2 regions of the Agarivorans sp. Z349TD_8 genome follow, and region 1 is predicted to be linked to the other one. Evidence: predicted binding sites of a transcription regulator. Region 1 holds the regulator's gene; the other holds the start of a gene.
What was found. Region 1 encodes FliA, which starts transcription of late flagellar genes. Its sites were predicted from a motif close to CTAAAGNTNNNNNNNNNNNNGCCGATA; they were not measured.
Positions count from the first base shown of each region.

Region 2: a site for FliA is predicted at 4,554-4,580, ahead of ACRRS1_RS19850 (DUF5610 domain-containing protein). Genes of this name have one in related genera too.

Region 1 is NZ_CP194037.2:1,860,132-1,865,979, reverse strand. It holds gene ACRRS1_RS08475 (chemotaxis protein CheW) at 1-2,064, opposite strand, end outside; gene ACRRS1_RS08470 (protein phosphatase CheZ) at 2,076-2,816, opposite strand; gene cheY (chemotaxis response regulator CheY) at 2,828-3,211, opposite strand; gene ACRRS1_RS08460 (RNA polymerase sigma factor FliA) at 3,338-4,063, opposite strand; gene ACRRS1_RS08455 (MinD/ParA family protein) at 4,056-4,949, opposite strand; gene flhF (flagellar biosynthesis protein FlhF) at 4,939-5,848, opposite strand, start outside.
Region 2 is NZ_CP194037.2:4,397,420-4,403,267, reverse strand. It holds gene ACRRS1_RS19875 (alpha-amylase family glycosyl hydrolase) at 1-1,584, opposite strand, end outside; gene fabR (HTH-type transcriptional repressor FabR) at 1,858-2,478, shown strand; gene ACRRS1_RS19865 (DUF1422 family protein) at 2,488-2,826, shown strand; gene ACRRS1_RS19860 (YHS domain-containing (seleno)protein) at 2,837-3,298, opposite strand; gene trmA (tRNA (uridine(54)-C5)-methyltransferase TrmA) at 3,363-4,466, opposite strand; gene ACRRS1_RS19850 (DUF5610 domain-containing protein) at 4,612-5,799, shown strand.

The DNA.
Region 1 (5,848 bases):
TAAACTAGGAATATCGAGTATGAGTGCGATACGACCATCACTGGTAATCGTCGCCCCGGCCATTCCAGGGGTACCTTGCAATAACTGGTCAAGCGCTTTTATCACAACTTCTTCCTGCCCAATGAGGTTGTCAACGACAAATCCCACCTGTTGTTGGCCTATCTGTACGATAACCACATGTCCTTGAGAACTTCTCTGTCCAGATTGACTATTACGGATCAACCAATCTTGCAAATAAAATAGAGGTATAGCTTTATTACGGACAATAACGGTTTCCTGACCGTCAACAACATTGGTTTTGGTTAAATCCAGATGAAAGATTTCATTTACACTGGTGAGTGGTAAAGCAAAAGTCTGTTTACCTACATCAACCATCAAAGTGGGTAGAATAGCTAACGTTAATGGTACTTTGATTTGTAAAGTAGTACCGCCTCCAAGCTTAGAATCAATATCCACAGAACCGTTCAGCTGGGTGATACTGGTTTTGACCACATCCATGCCAACACCACGCCCCGAAATATCAGAAATCTCAGTTTTTGTCGAAAAACCTGGTGCAAAAATCAAACTATAAGCATCTTTGTCTGGCATTCTTGCCGCCGCATCGGCATCTAAAACACCGCGCTCTATAGCGATAGATTTAAGCTTATCTGCATTCATCCCCGCGCCGTCATCTTCGATCATCAGCAAGATATGATCACCCTCTTGCGAGGCTGACAAACGAATGACACCAGTACGCGGTTTTCCTGCCGCTTCACGTTGGTCTGGCATTTCAATGCCGTGATCAACCGAGTTTCGCACTAAATGCACCAGTGGATCGGCTAACGCTTCCACTAGGTTTTTGTCTAAATCGGTATCTTCACCGACCAATTCCAAGTTAATATCTTTCTTCAAACTACGAGCTAAATCACGAACGACTCGAGGAAAACGACCGAACACCTTCTTAATAGGCTGCATTCGAGTTTTCATCACTGCACCCTGTAAATCAGCGGTCACAACGTCAAGGTTAGAGGTCGCCTTAGCCATATCCTCATCATTACTGGTTAAACCAAGACTAACCAAACGATTACGGACTAAAACTAATTCCCCAACCATATTCATGATTTCGTCGAGAGTACGGGTATCGACGCGAACCGTCGTTTCCCCCTGAGGGGCTTGTTTGGGCGCTGCTTTTGCCGGCTCAGACTTGGCTGGAGCAGCAGCTTTCGGAGTAGCTGCAACTTTTGTTGGTGCAACTTTCTTCGGCTCGACCTTCGGGGTGACTTCGGGCTTGGCTGCCGCCTTAACCTCAGGCGCTTTACCGGCACCATGCAGCTGATCTAATAACTTTTCGAATTCATCATCGCCAATTTCGTCACTGTTCGTCGCCGTTTCCACTGGCGTAACAGCGGCAGGTTTAGCACTTGGTGCTTTAGAGCCATGTAGCTCGTCGAGTAGCTTTTCAAACTCATCATCAGAAATATCGCCACCACTCGCAGTTTCGCTAGGGGCTGCAGCACTTACCGGACTCGCTTGAGAAGCCGCTTTTGGAGCACCAGAGCCATGCAACTCATCGAGTAAGCTTTCAAATTCGTCATCAGAAATATCATCAATACCAGTGCCAGTAGCTGATTTACTCTCTGGAATTTGCTCGGGCTCGGGCTCAGATTCCGGCTCAACCACCACCTGATCTTCTGAAGCAGGCCGAGATAATTGATGCAATCGCTCAATAAGCTCTGGCGAAGCTGGTGTTAAAGGTTCTCTTGCTTGCACCTTAGCAAACATATCATTCACGGAATCAAGTGCTTCAAGTATGACATCCATTAACTCTGATGACACCCCGCGGCCACCGTTACGTAATGTGTCAAACACATTTTCCGCACCATGACAAACGTCAACGAGTTCAGTTAATGATAAGAAACCAGCACCACCTTTAACGGTATGAAAACCCCTAAATATAGCATTCAATAAGTTACTATCATCAGGACGTTTTTCTAGATCAACAAGCTGTTCAGAAAGCTGCTCTAGGATCTCTGCCGCTTCTACCAGAAAGTCTTGTAAGATGTCTTCATCTACATCAAACGACATGCGCTACTCCCTTAAAATCCTAAACTAGACAACAAGTCATCAACATCGTCTTGATCGTTAACAACGTCATCCCTTTGTTCTTTATTAATTATAGGGCCTTCTGCTTCAACACCCGATTTTTTATCATCTTGACCAGGAGCGACATCCACCATGTCAGTGCCAAACAAGGTGAGCATCTCAACTAAATTCTCTTCAACCTCCTGAACTAAAGTGATCACCTTTCGAATCATTTGCCCGGTAAGATCCTGAAAATCCTGTGCCATTAAAATTTCAGTAAGCATGTTACGTAGTTTATCGGCATCAGATGAAGAACTAGTCAGAAAAATATCGATTTGGTGACACAGCGCTTTAAATTGGCCTAACTCAATTTTCCGATCCATCAAATTTTGCCATACAGGCATAATATCATTGATATCATTGGTTAATTTATCAGCAATCGGCAAACCCGACTCGACTGCATCCATCGTTTTATTAGCAGCTTGATCGGTCATTTCGATGACATAATTTAAACGTTCTTTGGCATCGGGGATTTCTTGGTTCGCGAGTTCATTGATCCGAATATCCAATTTGAAATCATTTAATGAATCGTGAAGTTGACGAGTGAGCTGGCCAACTTTATCAAACAGCAAGTTAGCTTTTGGAGCACATAGCTCACTGACTAGTTGGTTCGCCTCGGCGACCTTTCCCATTTCAAGTAGCATCACCAGTTGTTGCGCATCCGCTAATGAAATAATCGGAGTATCGGTGCTCACGCGTCTTCCTTTTATTGTAATCTTTCGAAAATCTTATCGAGCTTCTCTTTTAAAGTAGCTGCTGTAAAAGGTTTTACAATATAACCATTTACTCCGGCTTGTGCGGCTTCAATAATCTGTTCACGTTTCGCTTCCGCGGTGACCATCAATACAGGCAGGTGAGCTAAACTCTCATCGGCACGAATGTTTTTCAACAAATCGATACCTTCCATACCAGGCATATTCCAATCAGTCACTACAAACTCAAAATCGCCACCCTTAAGCATTGGTAGCGCGGTGTTACCGTCATCGGCCTCATGTGTATTGTTGAAACCTAAATCTCTCAACAAGTTCTTAATAATCCTTCTCATTGTTGAAAAATCATCAACAACCAGAATTTTCATATTTTTATCCAAGGTACGTCCCCCAGCTGGATGTTTTACTAGCCCACAAACGGGTCACAAATTTATGTAATACATTATTATGCCTTAATAAACACAATTTTAGTCCATCTTTTATAAGTTTTGTAAGGATGAATTTCTCTATTGTGTCCAATCTCGCATTCGAGTTTTCACTCTGGCAAGCGCTTGACTATGAATTTGACTCACTCTCGACTCACTAACGCTTAATACTTCACCAATTTCTTTAAGATTAAGCTCTTCATCGTAATAAAGCGATAATACTAAGGCTTCTCGTTCAGGTAGCCCTTTGATGCACTCCGCCAAAGATTGTTGAAATCGTTGATTTGCAAAACCTTCGAAAGGACGATTTTGCTCGCGACTTTCTTCGTTAGAAATGACATCCTCGTTTACCCCAAGGTCCTCAATGCCTAAAATTCGCCCGCAATTAACATCCGCTAGCATCGTATGGTATTCGCGAAGAGAAACCCCGAGTTTTTCAGCAACTTCAGCGTCTTTAGCGTCACCATTTTTTTCTCTTTCAACAGCAGCTATAGCGTCACTAATCGCGCGACTATTTTTATGTACAGAACGCGGAACCCAATCGCCACGGCGTATTTCATCAAGCATCGCGCCGCGAATTCGGATCCCTGCATAGGTTTCAAAGCTAGCACCTTTAGAGCCATCAAAATTACGAGCGGCTTCTATCAGCCCGATCATTCCAGATTGGATTAAATCATCCACAATAACACTAGCCGGTAACCTAGCCATTAAGTGATGGGCAATCCGTTTAACCAAAATGGCGTGACGCTCCACTAACGCATTAGTGTCGTTAACGCTGGTATTGGCGTAGGCGGCAACTTTATTCACTAAGCTGCTCTCTATTCTTGCGTTGTCCAAATTCGAGAAGATTCTCGATGAAAAATTCTAAATGTCCTCCCGCTTGCTCAGGTATCGGCCAAGTAGCCGCTTTGCTGGCTAAAGAACGAAATGCCAGAGACGCTGGTGACTTAGGATAGGCTTCAACCACAACACGTTGTTTGCGAACGGCCAATCGGACATTGTTATCATAGGGAATACAAGACACTAACTCGAGAGTGGCATCTAAAAATCGTTCCGTCACCCGAGTCAGCTTGGTAAATAACTCCTGACCTTCTCTTAAACTACGAACCATATTGGCAACTACTTTAAATTTATACACCCCATGATTATTAGAGAGTAGTTTAATCAGGGCATAAGCATCGGTAATTGACGTTGGTTCGTCACACACGACGACTAAAATATCTTGCGACGCTTTTGCAAAACTCAACACCATATCAGAGATGCCCGCTGCGGTATCAACCAGCAAAACATCTATCGGTGTTTTCATACTACTAAAAGCGCGAATTAAACCTGCATGTTCCGCAGGGCTTAATTCAACCATGGATTGAGTTCCTGAAGTTGCTGGCGCAATCAGAATCCCATTTGGTCCCTCAACTAATACTTCGTCAAGAGTGCACTCTCCCGATAGCACATGCGACAGATTTTTAGTCACGCGCAGCCCAAGTAGCACATCAACATTCGCCAAACCTAAGTCCGCATCAAGGACCATGACTCGCTTGCCTTGACCCGCCATTGCAATTCCCATGTTAAGCGTCACGTTGGTTTTACCAACCCCACCCTTTCCACCAGTCACTGCGATTACTTTCACATTATTTTTTTGTTGCATCATTCGTAAGCCGCTAGCTTGATCAAAATCATTATGTTTAGAATACATCCGAAACCTTCTGTTGTTCGGTTTCACTAAACCAAAAGTGTTGCTGAGAATGCTTATCTATCACCGACAAAGCTTGCTCAACTAATTCGCTAGGCACCGCCACTGCAATATCTTCTGGTACTTGCTGACCATGAGTAACGTAACTGATTGGTATAGCATGACGCAAGGTTACATTTAACACTTCACCTAACGCTAAACTTTCATCTAATTTAGTAAGTATGGTACCAGCCAAAGGAATTCGCTTAAATTGATTTACAGTTTCTTCAATTACCCGTCGCTGAGCATTGGCTGACATCACCAAATAATTACGGATATTAACTTGGCTATTTTTGACTAACTTGTCTAATTGTTCATGTAGACGGATATCTCTTTGGCTCATACCAGCGGTATCGATTAAGACTAACTTTTTATCTTTAAACTGGTATAAAAGCTGGGACAACTCAGCTTCATCATTCGCCACTCGAACTGCACAGCCCATAATTTTACCATAAGTTGCCAGTTGCTCATGAGCACCAATACGATAAGTATCTGTGGTAATCATCGCCACGCTATCGGGGCCATGGCGCATAGCAAACTGCGCAGCTAATTTGGCGATAGTGGTTGTTTTACCGACCCCCGTCGGGCCCAATAAGGCAACCGCTCCACCTTTTAACAATATTTCATCTTGGCCGACAGGGAGCTGATTTGCCAGTAATTCCCGTAAATGCTGCCAGCCTTCTTGTACGCCTAGCTCTTCGGGGATATAACCAGCCACCTGATCGGCCATATCCTCATCAAAACCAACCAACTGTAACTGTTTGATTAACATCGCTCGAACAGGCTCTTGCCGCTCAACTTCCTGCCACATTAATCCCGACACTTGATGTTCCAACAACTTTCGCATCGCCGCCATTTCTTTC
Region 2 (5,848 bases), 2.5 Mb from region 1:
GAAATGGTCTATATCAATGACGATCTCTGCGCCTGTGATTAAGTCGATAAGGGTACGGGTATCATCCAGTAAATCAGCGGCCAGACGGACCTTTTTTTCATCTGATGAAACGTTTAATAAATACACAACTTGCTGTTCTTTAGTCGTTTTTAATACGGCTAATAGATCTTTGTCGGCGTAGAGGTTCTGTACGCTACCTTGATATAGTGCTGGATTATTTTGCCGAACTCCCATCAATTGACTAACATAGTCCATCAGCGCTTGCTGTTCACGACTTGGGGTGAAACCATCGGTAACCCCTTTTATATGAGCGCTGGAGCGAGCAACATGGTCGTCACATAAACCTTGTGCTGCGCATACGCTGTTGTCTACTTGCGCGGCAAAGTTGGCAACTTCATCACCAATCTCATCACCGTAGTACAAGGTAATCGGTCCGCTATAGGCGGCCATATAAGAGAAAGCCGCTTTATGTCTCTCCCAATAATGGCTTAAGCCACCACGCTGAATCAGATCGCCGAAGCGAACTAAATCATGGTTGCCGAGCATTAAATTAGCTTGGGCGTGATCAGGATAAGAATTATGATCGCTCCAGCTGGCGGTTAAGGTGCTGGCATCGTGATCCCCTGAGCCACTTTCTTCTACCGCTAAGGTCTGTACGAGCGCATAACGACGGTTAAAATCGAAGGCCGAGGGCAGGGCTGGAGACGAATTACTGCCATAAGCGCTAGCTACGATTTCACTATTCCCATTCCATACCTCGGCAACCATATAGCCTAGGGTGCCCCATTGATTTCCGTTGACCTGGCACTTGCTGGCCTTGGCATTGTTGGCACTGGCATCTTTGACGGTTTGATGAATTTGTTGCCAGGCACTGAGCGGGACTTGATAGGCTTGATCTAAACGCCATCCGTCTAAACATAATTCGCTGGTCCAGTATTCCGCCACTTCCTGGTAAAAAGCGAGGGTATCGCTGTTGGAATAATCCACAGGATTTGAGCCTCCGGCAGGGCTGAGCCCTTTTGGAGAAGTGACAAGGTTGCCTTTATGGTGGCCAAAAACACCGTCAAAGAATACGTATAAGCCTTTTTCATGAGCTTTAGTCACTAATTCTTCAGCCAGCGCTTTGGTCCCGAAATTAGGATCAATCTTAAAGTAGTTACTGGCAAAGTAACCTGTAGCATCTAGTTTGTCTGTCCATTCATCTTGGCCGTTGGTCGCAATAGACTCAAAGATCGGGGTGAGCCAGATGGCATTCATGCCTAAGGCTTTAATGTAGTCAAGAGAATCAATAATTCCCTGCAAGTCGCCGTTGTGATGGCTGGTGCCATAACCAGCACCATAATCAAACGAGCTATCTCCATCAACAAAGGATTCGGTCATGACTTGATAAATGCGCAAATCACAAAATTCACCAGTGGCGTTTTCACAGGGCAGGCGTTGTTGAGCACTCTCGGCCGAGCTGGTGATGTTGATGGCGTCATTGGTTGGTGTGGTGCTATTTCCATTTCCAGCATCACTGCCACCACCACAAGCACTTAAGCTGATGATGATAGAGATCGATAAAATGCTTTTTAACCAACTCATTTTACTTCCTTGATAAATACCATAAGGGGAAAGGGCAAGTTAATCACAGCTTTGCATGACTAGATACTCGGTAACGTTTTCAAGATAATAGAAAATTGAGCTGGCTCGCATCTTTTTTGTTATTGATAAATAAAGAATTTTTTGAAAGGGTTTTCATGTCAGGTAAACAAGTTACGCTTGTCTGTGGAGACGAAATGTGATGTTTTTAATCAGTTTCAACTTGGGTTTTTTTCAGTGCTAGGTATGATGCAGCATATAAGTAGAGGGGAAGCTATGAGTGGCGTTAGGGCACAGCAAAAAGAAAAAACACGCAGAGCGATTATCGAAGCCGCGTTTAGCCAATTAAGTGCGCAGCGCAGTTTTTCCAGTTTAAGTCTGCGCGAAGTCGCTCGAGAAGCGGGGATTGCACCGACTTCTTTCTATCGTCATTTCTCTGATATGGAAGAGTTGGGTTTAACCCTGGTTGATGAGGGGGGCTTAACCTTACGCCAGTTAATGCGCCAAGCCCGGCAACGCATTATTGCCACCGGAGGTAGTGTTATTGGAACCTCGGTCGCGACTTTCATGGAATTTGTCTACAATAACCCCAATGTATTCCGCTTGTTGTTACGTGAGCGTTCGGGAACGTCGCCAGCATTTCGGGCTGCCGTAGCGCGAGAAATAGCGCATTTTATTGCAGAGCTGACTGACTATTTAGAACATCAATATCGCTGTCCAAGAGAAGACGCGCAGATGCAAGCCGAAGCGATGGTGATTATTGTGTTTAATGCTGGGGCTTCAGCTTTAGATTTAGCTGAGTTTGATCGCCAACAATTGGCCGAGAAAACCATCAAACAACTTCGGATTGTGGCAAAAGGTGCCGCTTTGTATAATCGTTCTCAAACACTGAGTTAAGAGGTGCATATGCAAGTCAGTAAAACTTTATTATTGTTGTCGTTTATTGCTGGTGTGAGTGGTAATGCTAGTCTTGCTCTGTTTACTGTTGCCGAGCAAGCATTTTCGATATTTCCTATTATTGCGTTTATATTGGCGGTGACGCAACTGTACCAGATTTATCTACATCAAGATCTGAGTGAAGACTCTCCTCTAACGAGTGTGGCTGCATTTTTATTGGGGGCGTTGGCTTACTCTGCAATGTTACGAACTCAATTCCCGGAAATCGGGAGTAACTTGTTAGTATTGATTTTATGTCTTGCGATCGGTCTTTGGTTGATGTTTAGATTGGGCGGTTTTAAGCGCTAATCTACACCAACTAATGGTTCAATTGTTGCTGCCAAGCTTTGTCTGCGGTGGCTTGATAGGTCTGCCAGTGTCCCTTTAGCCAACGTTGGCGGCCTTTCTCTGCATAAAATAAGTGCAGTTCGTCGTCAAAAAATTCCCAGACTTGCCCATTAGTGGCGACTAAACCTTCGCCCGTTGATAGGGCGTTAGCGCAAAAGCCATTGTAGCGAGGACGATATCGTTCTGGATCTTCGGCAAATTTATTGGCACTTTGCTGACTTGCAAAATACCAATCGGCATTATTCCAACGGACTAAATAATCTTGTTTACCCTGTAAAATACGGCGCGCGCCAAGCTGGTGGGCGCGGTGTTGGCTTAGCACATCGACACCACCGATAGCCTTATCACTCCAAAAACTTTTACTTACTGGCTCGCCAGCATAGCAATTCAAGCTAATTACAAAAATAATTCCAGTAATAATTGAATGAAACATAAGCCCCCTATCAGATCTATATCTGATAGACCGGGCTGCTTAAGAAGCGCTTTCATTAATATGCCTAACGACGCTGCAGATAGAGCCCCACTTCTATATGATCGGTGTAAGGAAATTGGTCAAATAGAGCCCAATGGCTAATCTGATGGGTACGACTTAAGACTTGCAGGTTGTTATATAGAGTATTGGGATTACAAGATACGTAGACGATGTTGTCGTAGTCTTGCACCATCCTTAAGGTGGCGTCATCTAAACCGGCACGAGGTGGATCAACTAATATGGTGTCGCACTGATAATCACTTAAGTCTACTTGGGCTTCTTTTAGGCGGCGAAACTCACGTTCACCTAACATGGCCTGAGTGAATTCTTCGGCGGATAGACGAAGAATTTTCACATTATTAATGTGATTGGCTTTGATATTGTATTGTGCGGCTTCAACTGAGGGCTTGGCTATCTCGGTGGCTAAAACGCGTTGGAAGTTTTTCGCAAGTGCTAGTGAAAAATTGCCGTTACCACAGTAGAGTTCGAGCAGATCGCCCTGGCTGTTGGCAGTTGCCTGTAACGCCCATTCCAACATATGTTGGTTGACGACGGCATTTGGCTGGGTAAAGCTATTTTCAATTTGCTGGTAAATGAGCTGCTTACCGGCAACTTCAAGTACTTCGTTAACCCTATCTTGTTCCAAACATATTTTTTGCTTACGTGAGCGACCGATCAGTTGTAGTGAAAATAGCTTCGATAGTTCTGCTTTTAGTTGCTCGGCAGCGGTCCGCCATGCTTCATCAATCGGTTTATGGTAAAGCAAGCTCACGATTACCTCGCCACTAAGAGTGGAAAGAAAGTCGACTTGGAATAGTTTATGACGCAAAACTTGCTCAGATTTGAGCTGTTCGATTAATAGCGGCATTAGGCGGTTAATTAACGCGCTTGCCGGCGGAAAGCTGTCGACTCTGAATTTTTGTTTGGTTGCTGGATCAAACATGATGTAGTAGAGGTCATCACCTTCGTGCCACATTCTAAATTCGGCACGCATCCGATAATGTTTGCTGGCTGAGCTGAAAATGCTAGGTTCAGGAGGATTAAATTCAGCAAATTGTTCGCGGCGTTTAGCGACCTTTTCGGCCAACAGTTGTTGGTATTTTTCTGGATAGTATGCAATTGCGCTCATGACCGCTCCTCAAATTTAGCAAGGAGCGCAATTTAAAGGCGCATTGCTTGCTTGTCCAGTTTATCTACAATAATAGTGAGATTATTTCTAAAGTTTTAAATACAGTCGCCGATAAGTTGTGACTAGGGTAAATCCAGGGGGCGTTATGAACGAACTTAAAGGCATAGGCAATTCGCCAATCCAGCAATATGCTGAGCGCTTATTGCAGCAGTCCACGCCGACTATCGCAAAGGGCAATCAATTAGCTAATGATAAGGCTAGTTTTAATCAGCAGGACCTGGTGGCCAGCCATGTATTGTTGAGTTCGATTGAAAAGCATACCTTGTCGATTGCTGGTGGTGGGGTTAGTTTAGCCAAACCACAACAACCCAGTATATTTGATGCCGAAGAAGTGGCGAAGAATGTGCTTAATTTTGTTGCAACGACCTTATATGGTGCCAAGCAGGCTGGGATGCCAGAAGAACAGTTGCAAGAAATGATGGCTCAAGCGCGTAAGGGTGTGGATATGGGGTTTGCTGGAGCCCGTGAAGACCTTAGTGACTCAGGGATCCTTAATGAAGAGTTAGAAAAAGGCATTGATAAGAGTTATGACTTGATCCAAGACGGTTTAGAAAAAATCGAAGCGGGTGACTACGAGATACAAAACTCTCCAATATTTAGTCAACTCGCCATGGGAAATAGTCAATCGGCAAGCATGGAGTTGGAAACGGCAGAGGGTGACAAAGTTACCATTAGTTATGGGAGTCAGTTGGCAGCCAGTTACCGAGAAGATCAGTCATCTTTTCAGGCATCGTTTTCTTCACAGCAGCAGTTTAGTTTTTCCGTTGAAGGCGACCTGAATGATGATGAGTTGGCTGCGATCGCCGATTTAGTGAAACAAGTGGATAAAGTGGGGCAGCAGTTTTTCTCGGGGAATCTGGATCAGGCGTTTGATCAGGCCTTAAACATTGGGTTTGATGAGCAACAGTTAGTTGGTTTTGCGGTGAACTACCAGCAACAACAAACGGTGGCGGTGACTCAGGCCTACCAACAAACAGCGGAGAAAAGCGCTGAGAATAGCACTGCTGGTTCAGAGCTAGTCCCCGACTTAAGTGAGTTTTTAGGTGCTTGGCAGGACATTCAAGCCAAAATGAGCGCTTTGTTTGCTCAACCAGAATCCGCGGCCGAAACCCTACTTAATGGGGTTTTACCTGTTTCTAGCCCTTCGGAAGGAGAAGCGAAACAAGCCGATGTTGAACGGTTTAAAGGTTTCGCTGAGCGTATGGCCGATGTGCTTGCTGAATATAATCAAAAACGCGCGGCGGATGAAGCGACATCCGGCACTATTAGTTAATTTCATGTTTGCATAAAGTAAATGAAATAGGCTGTTCATTCACCAAGTG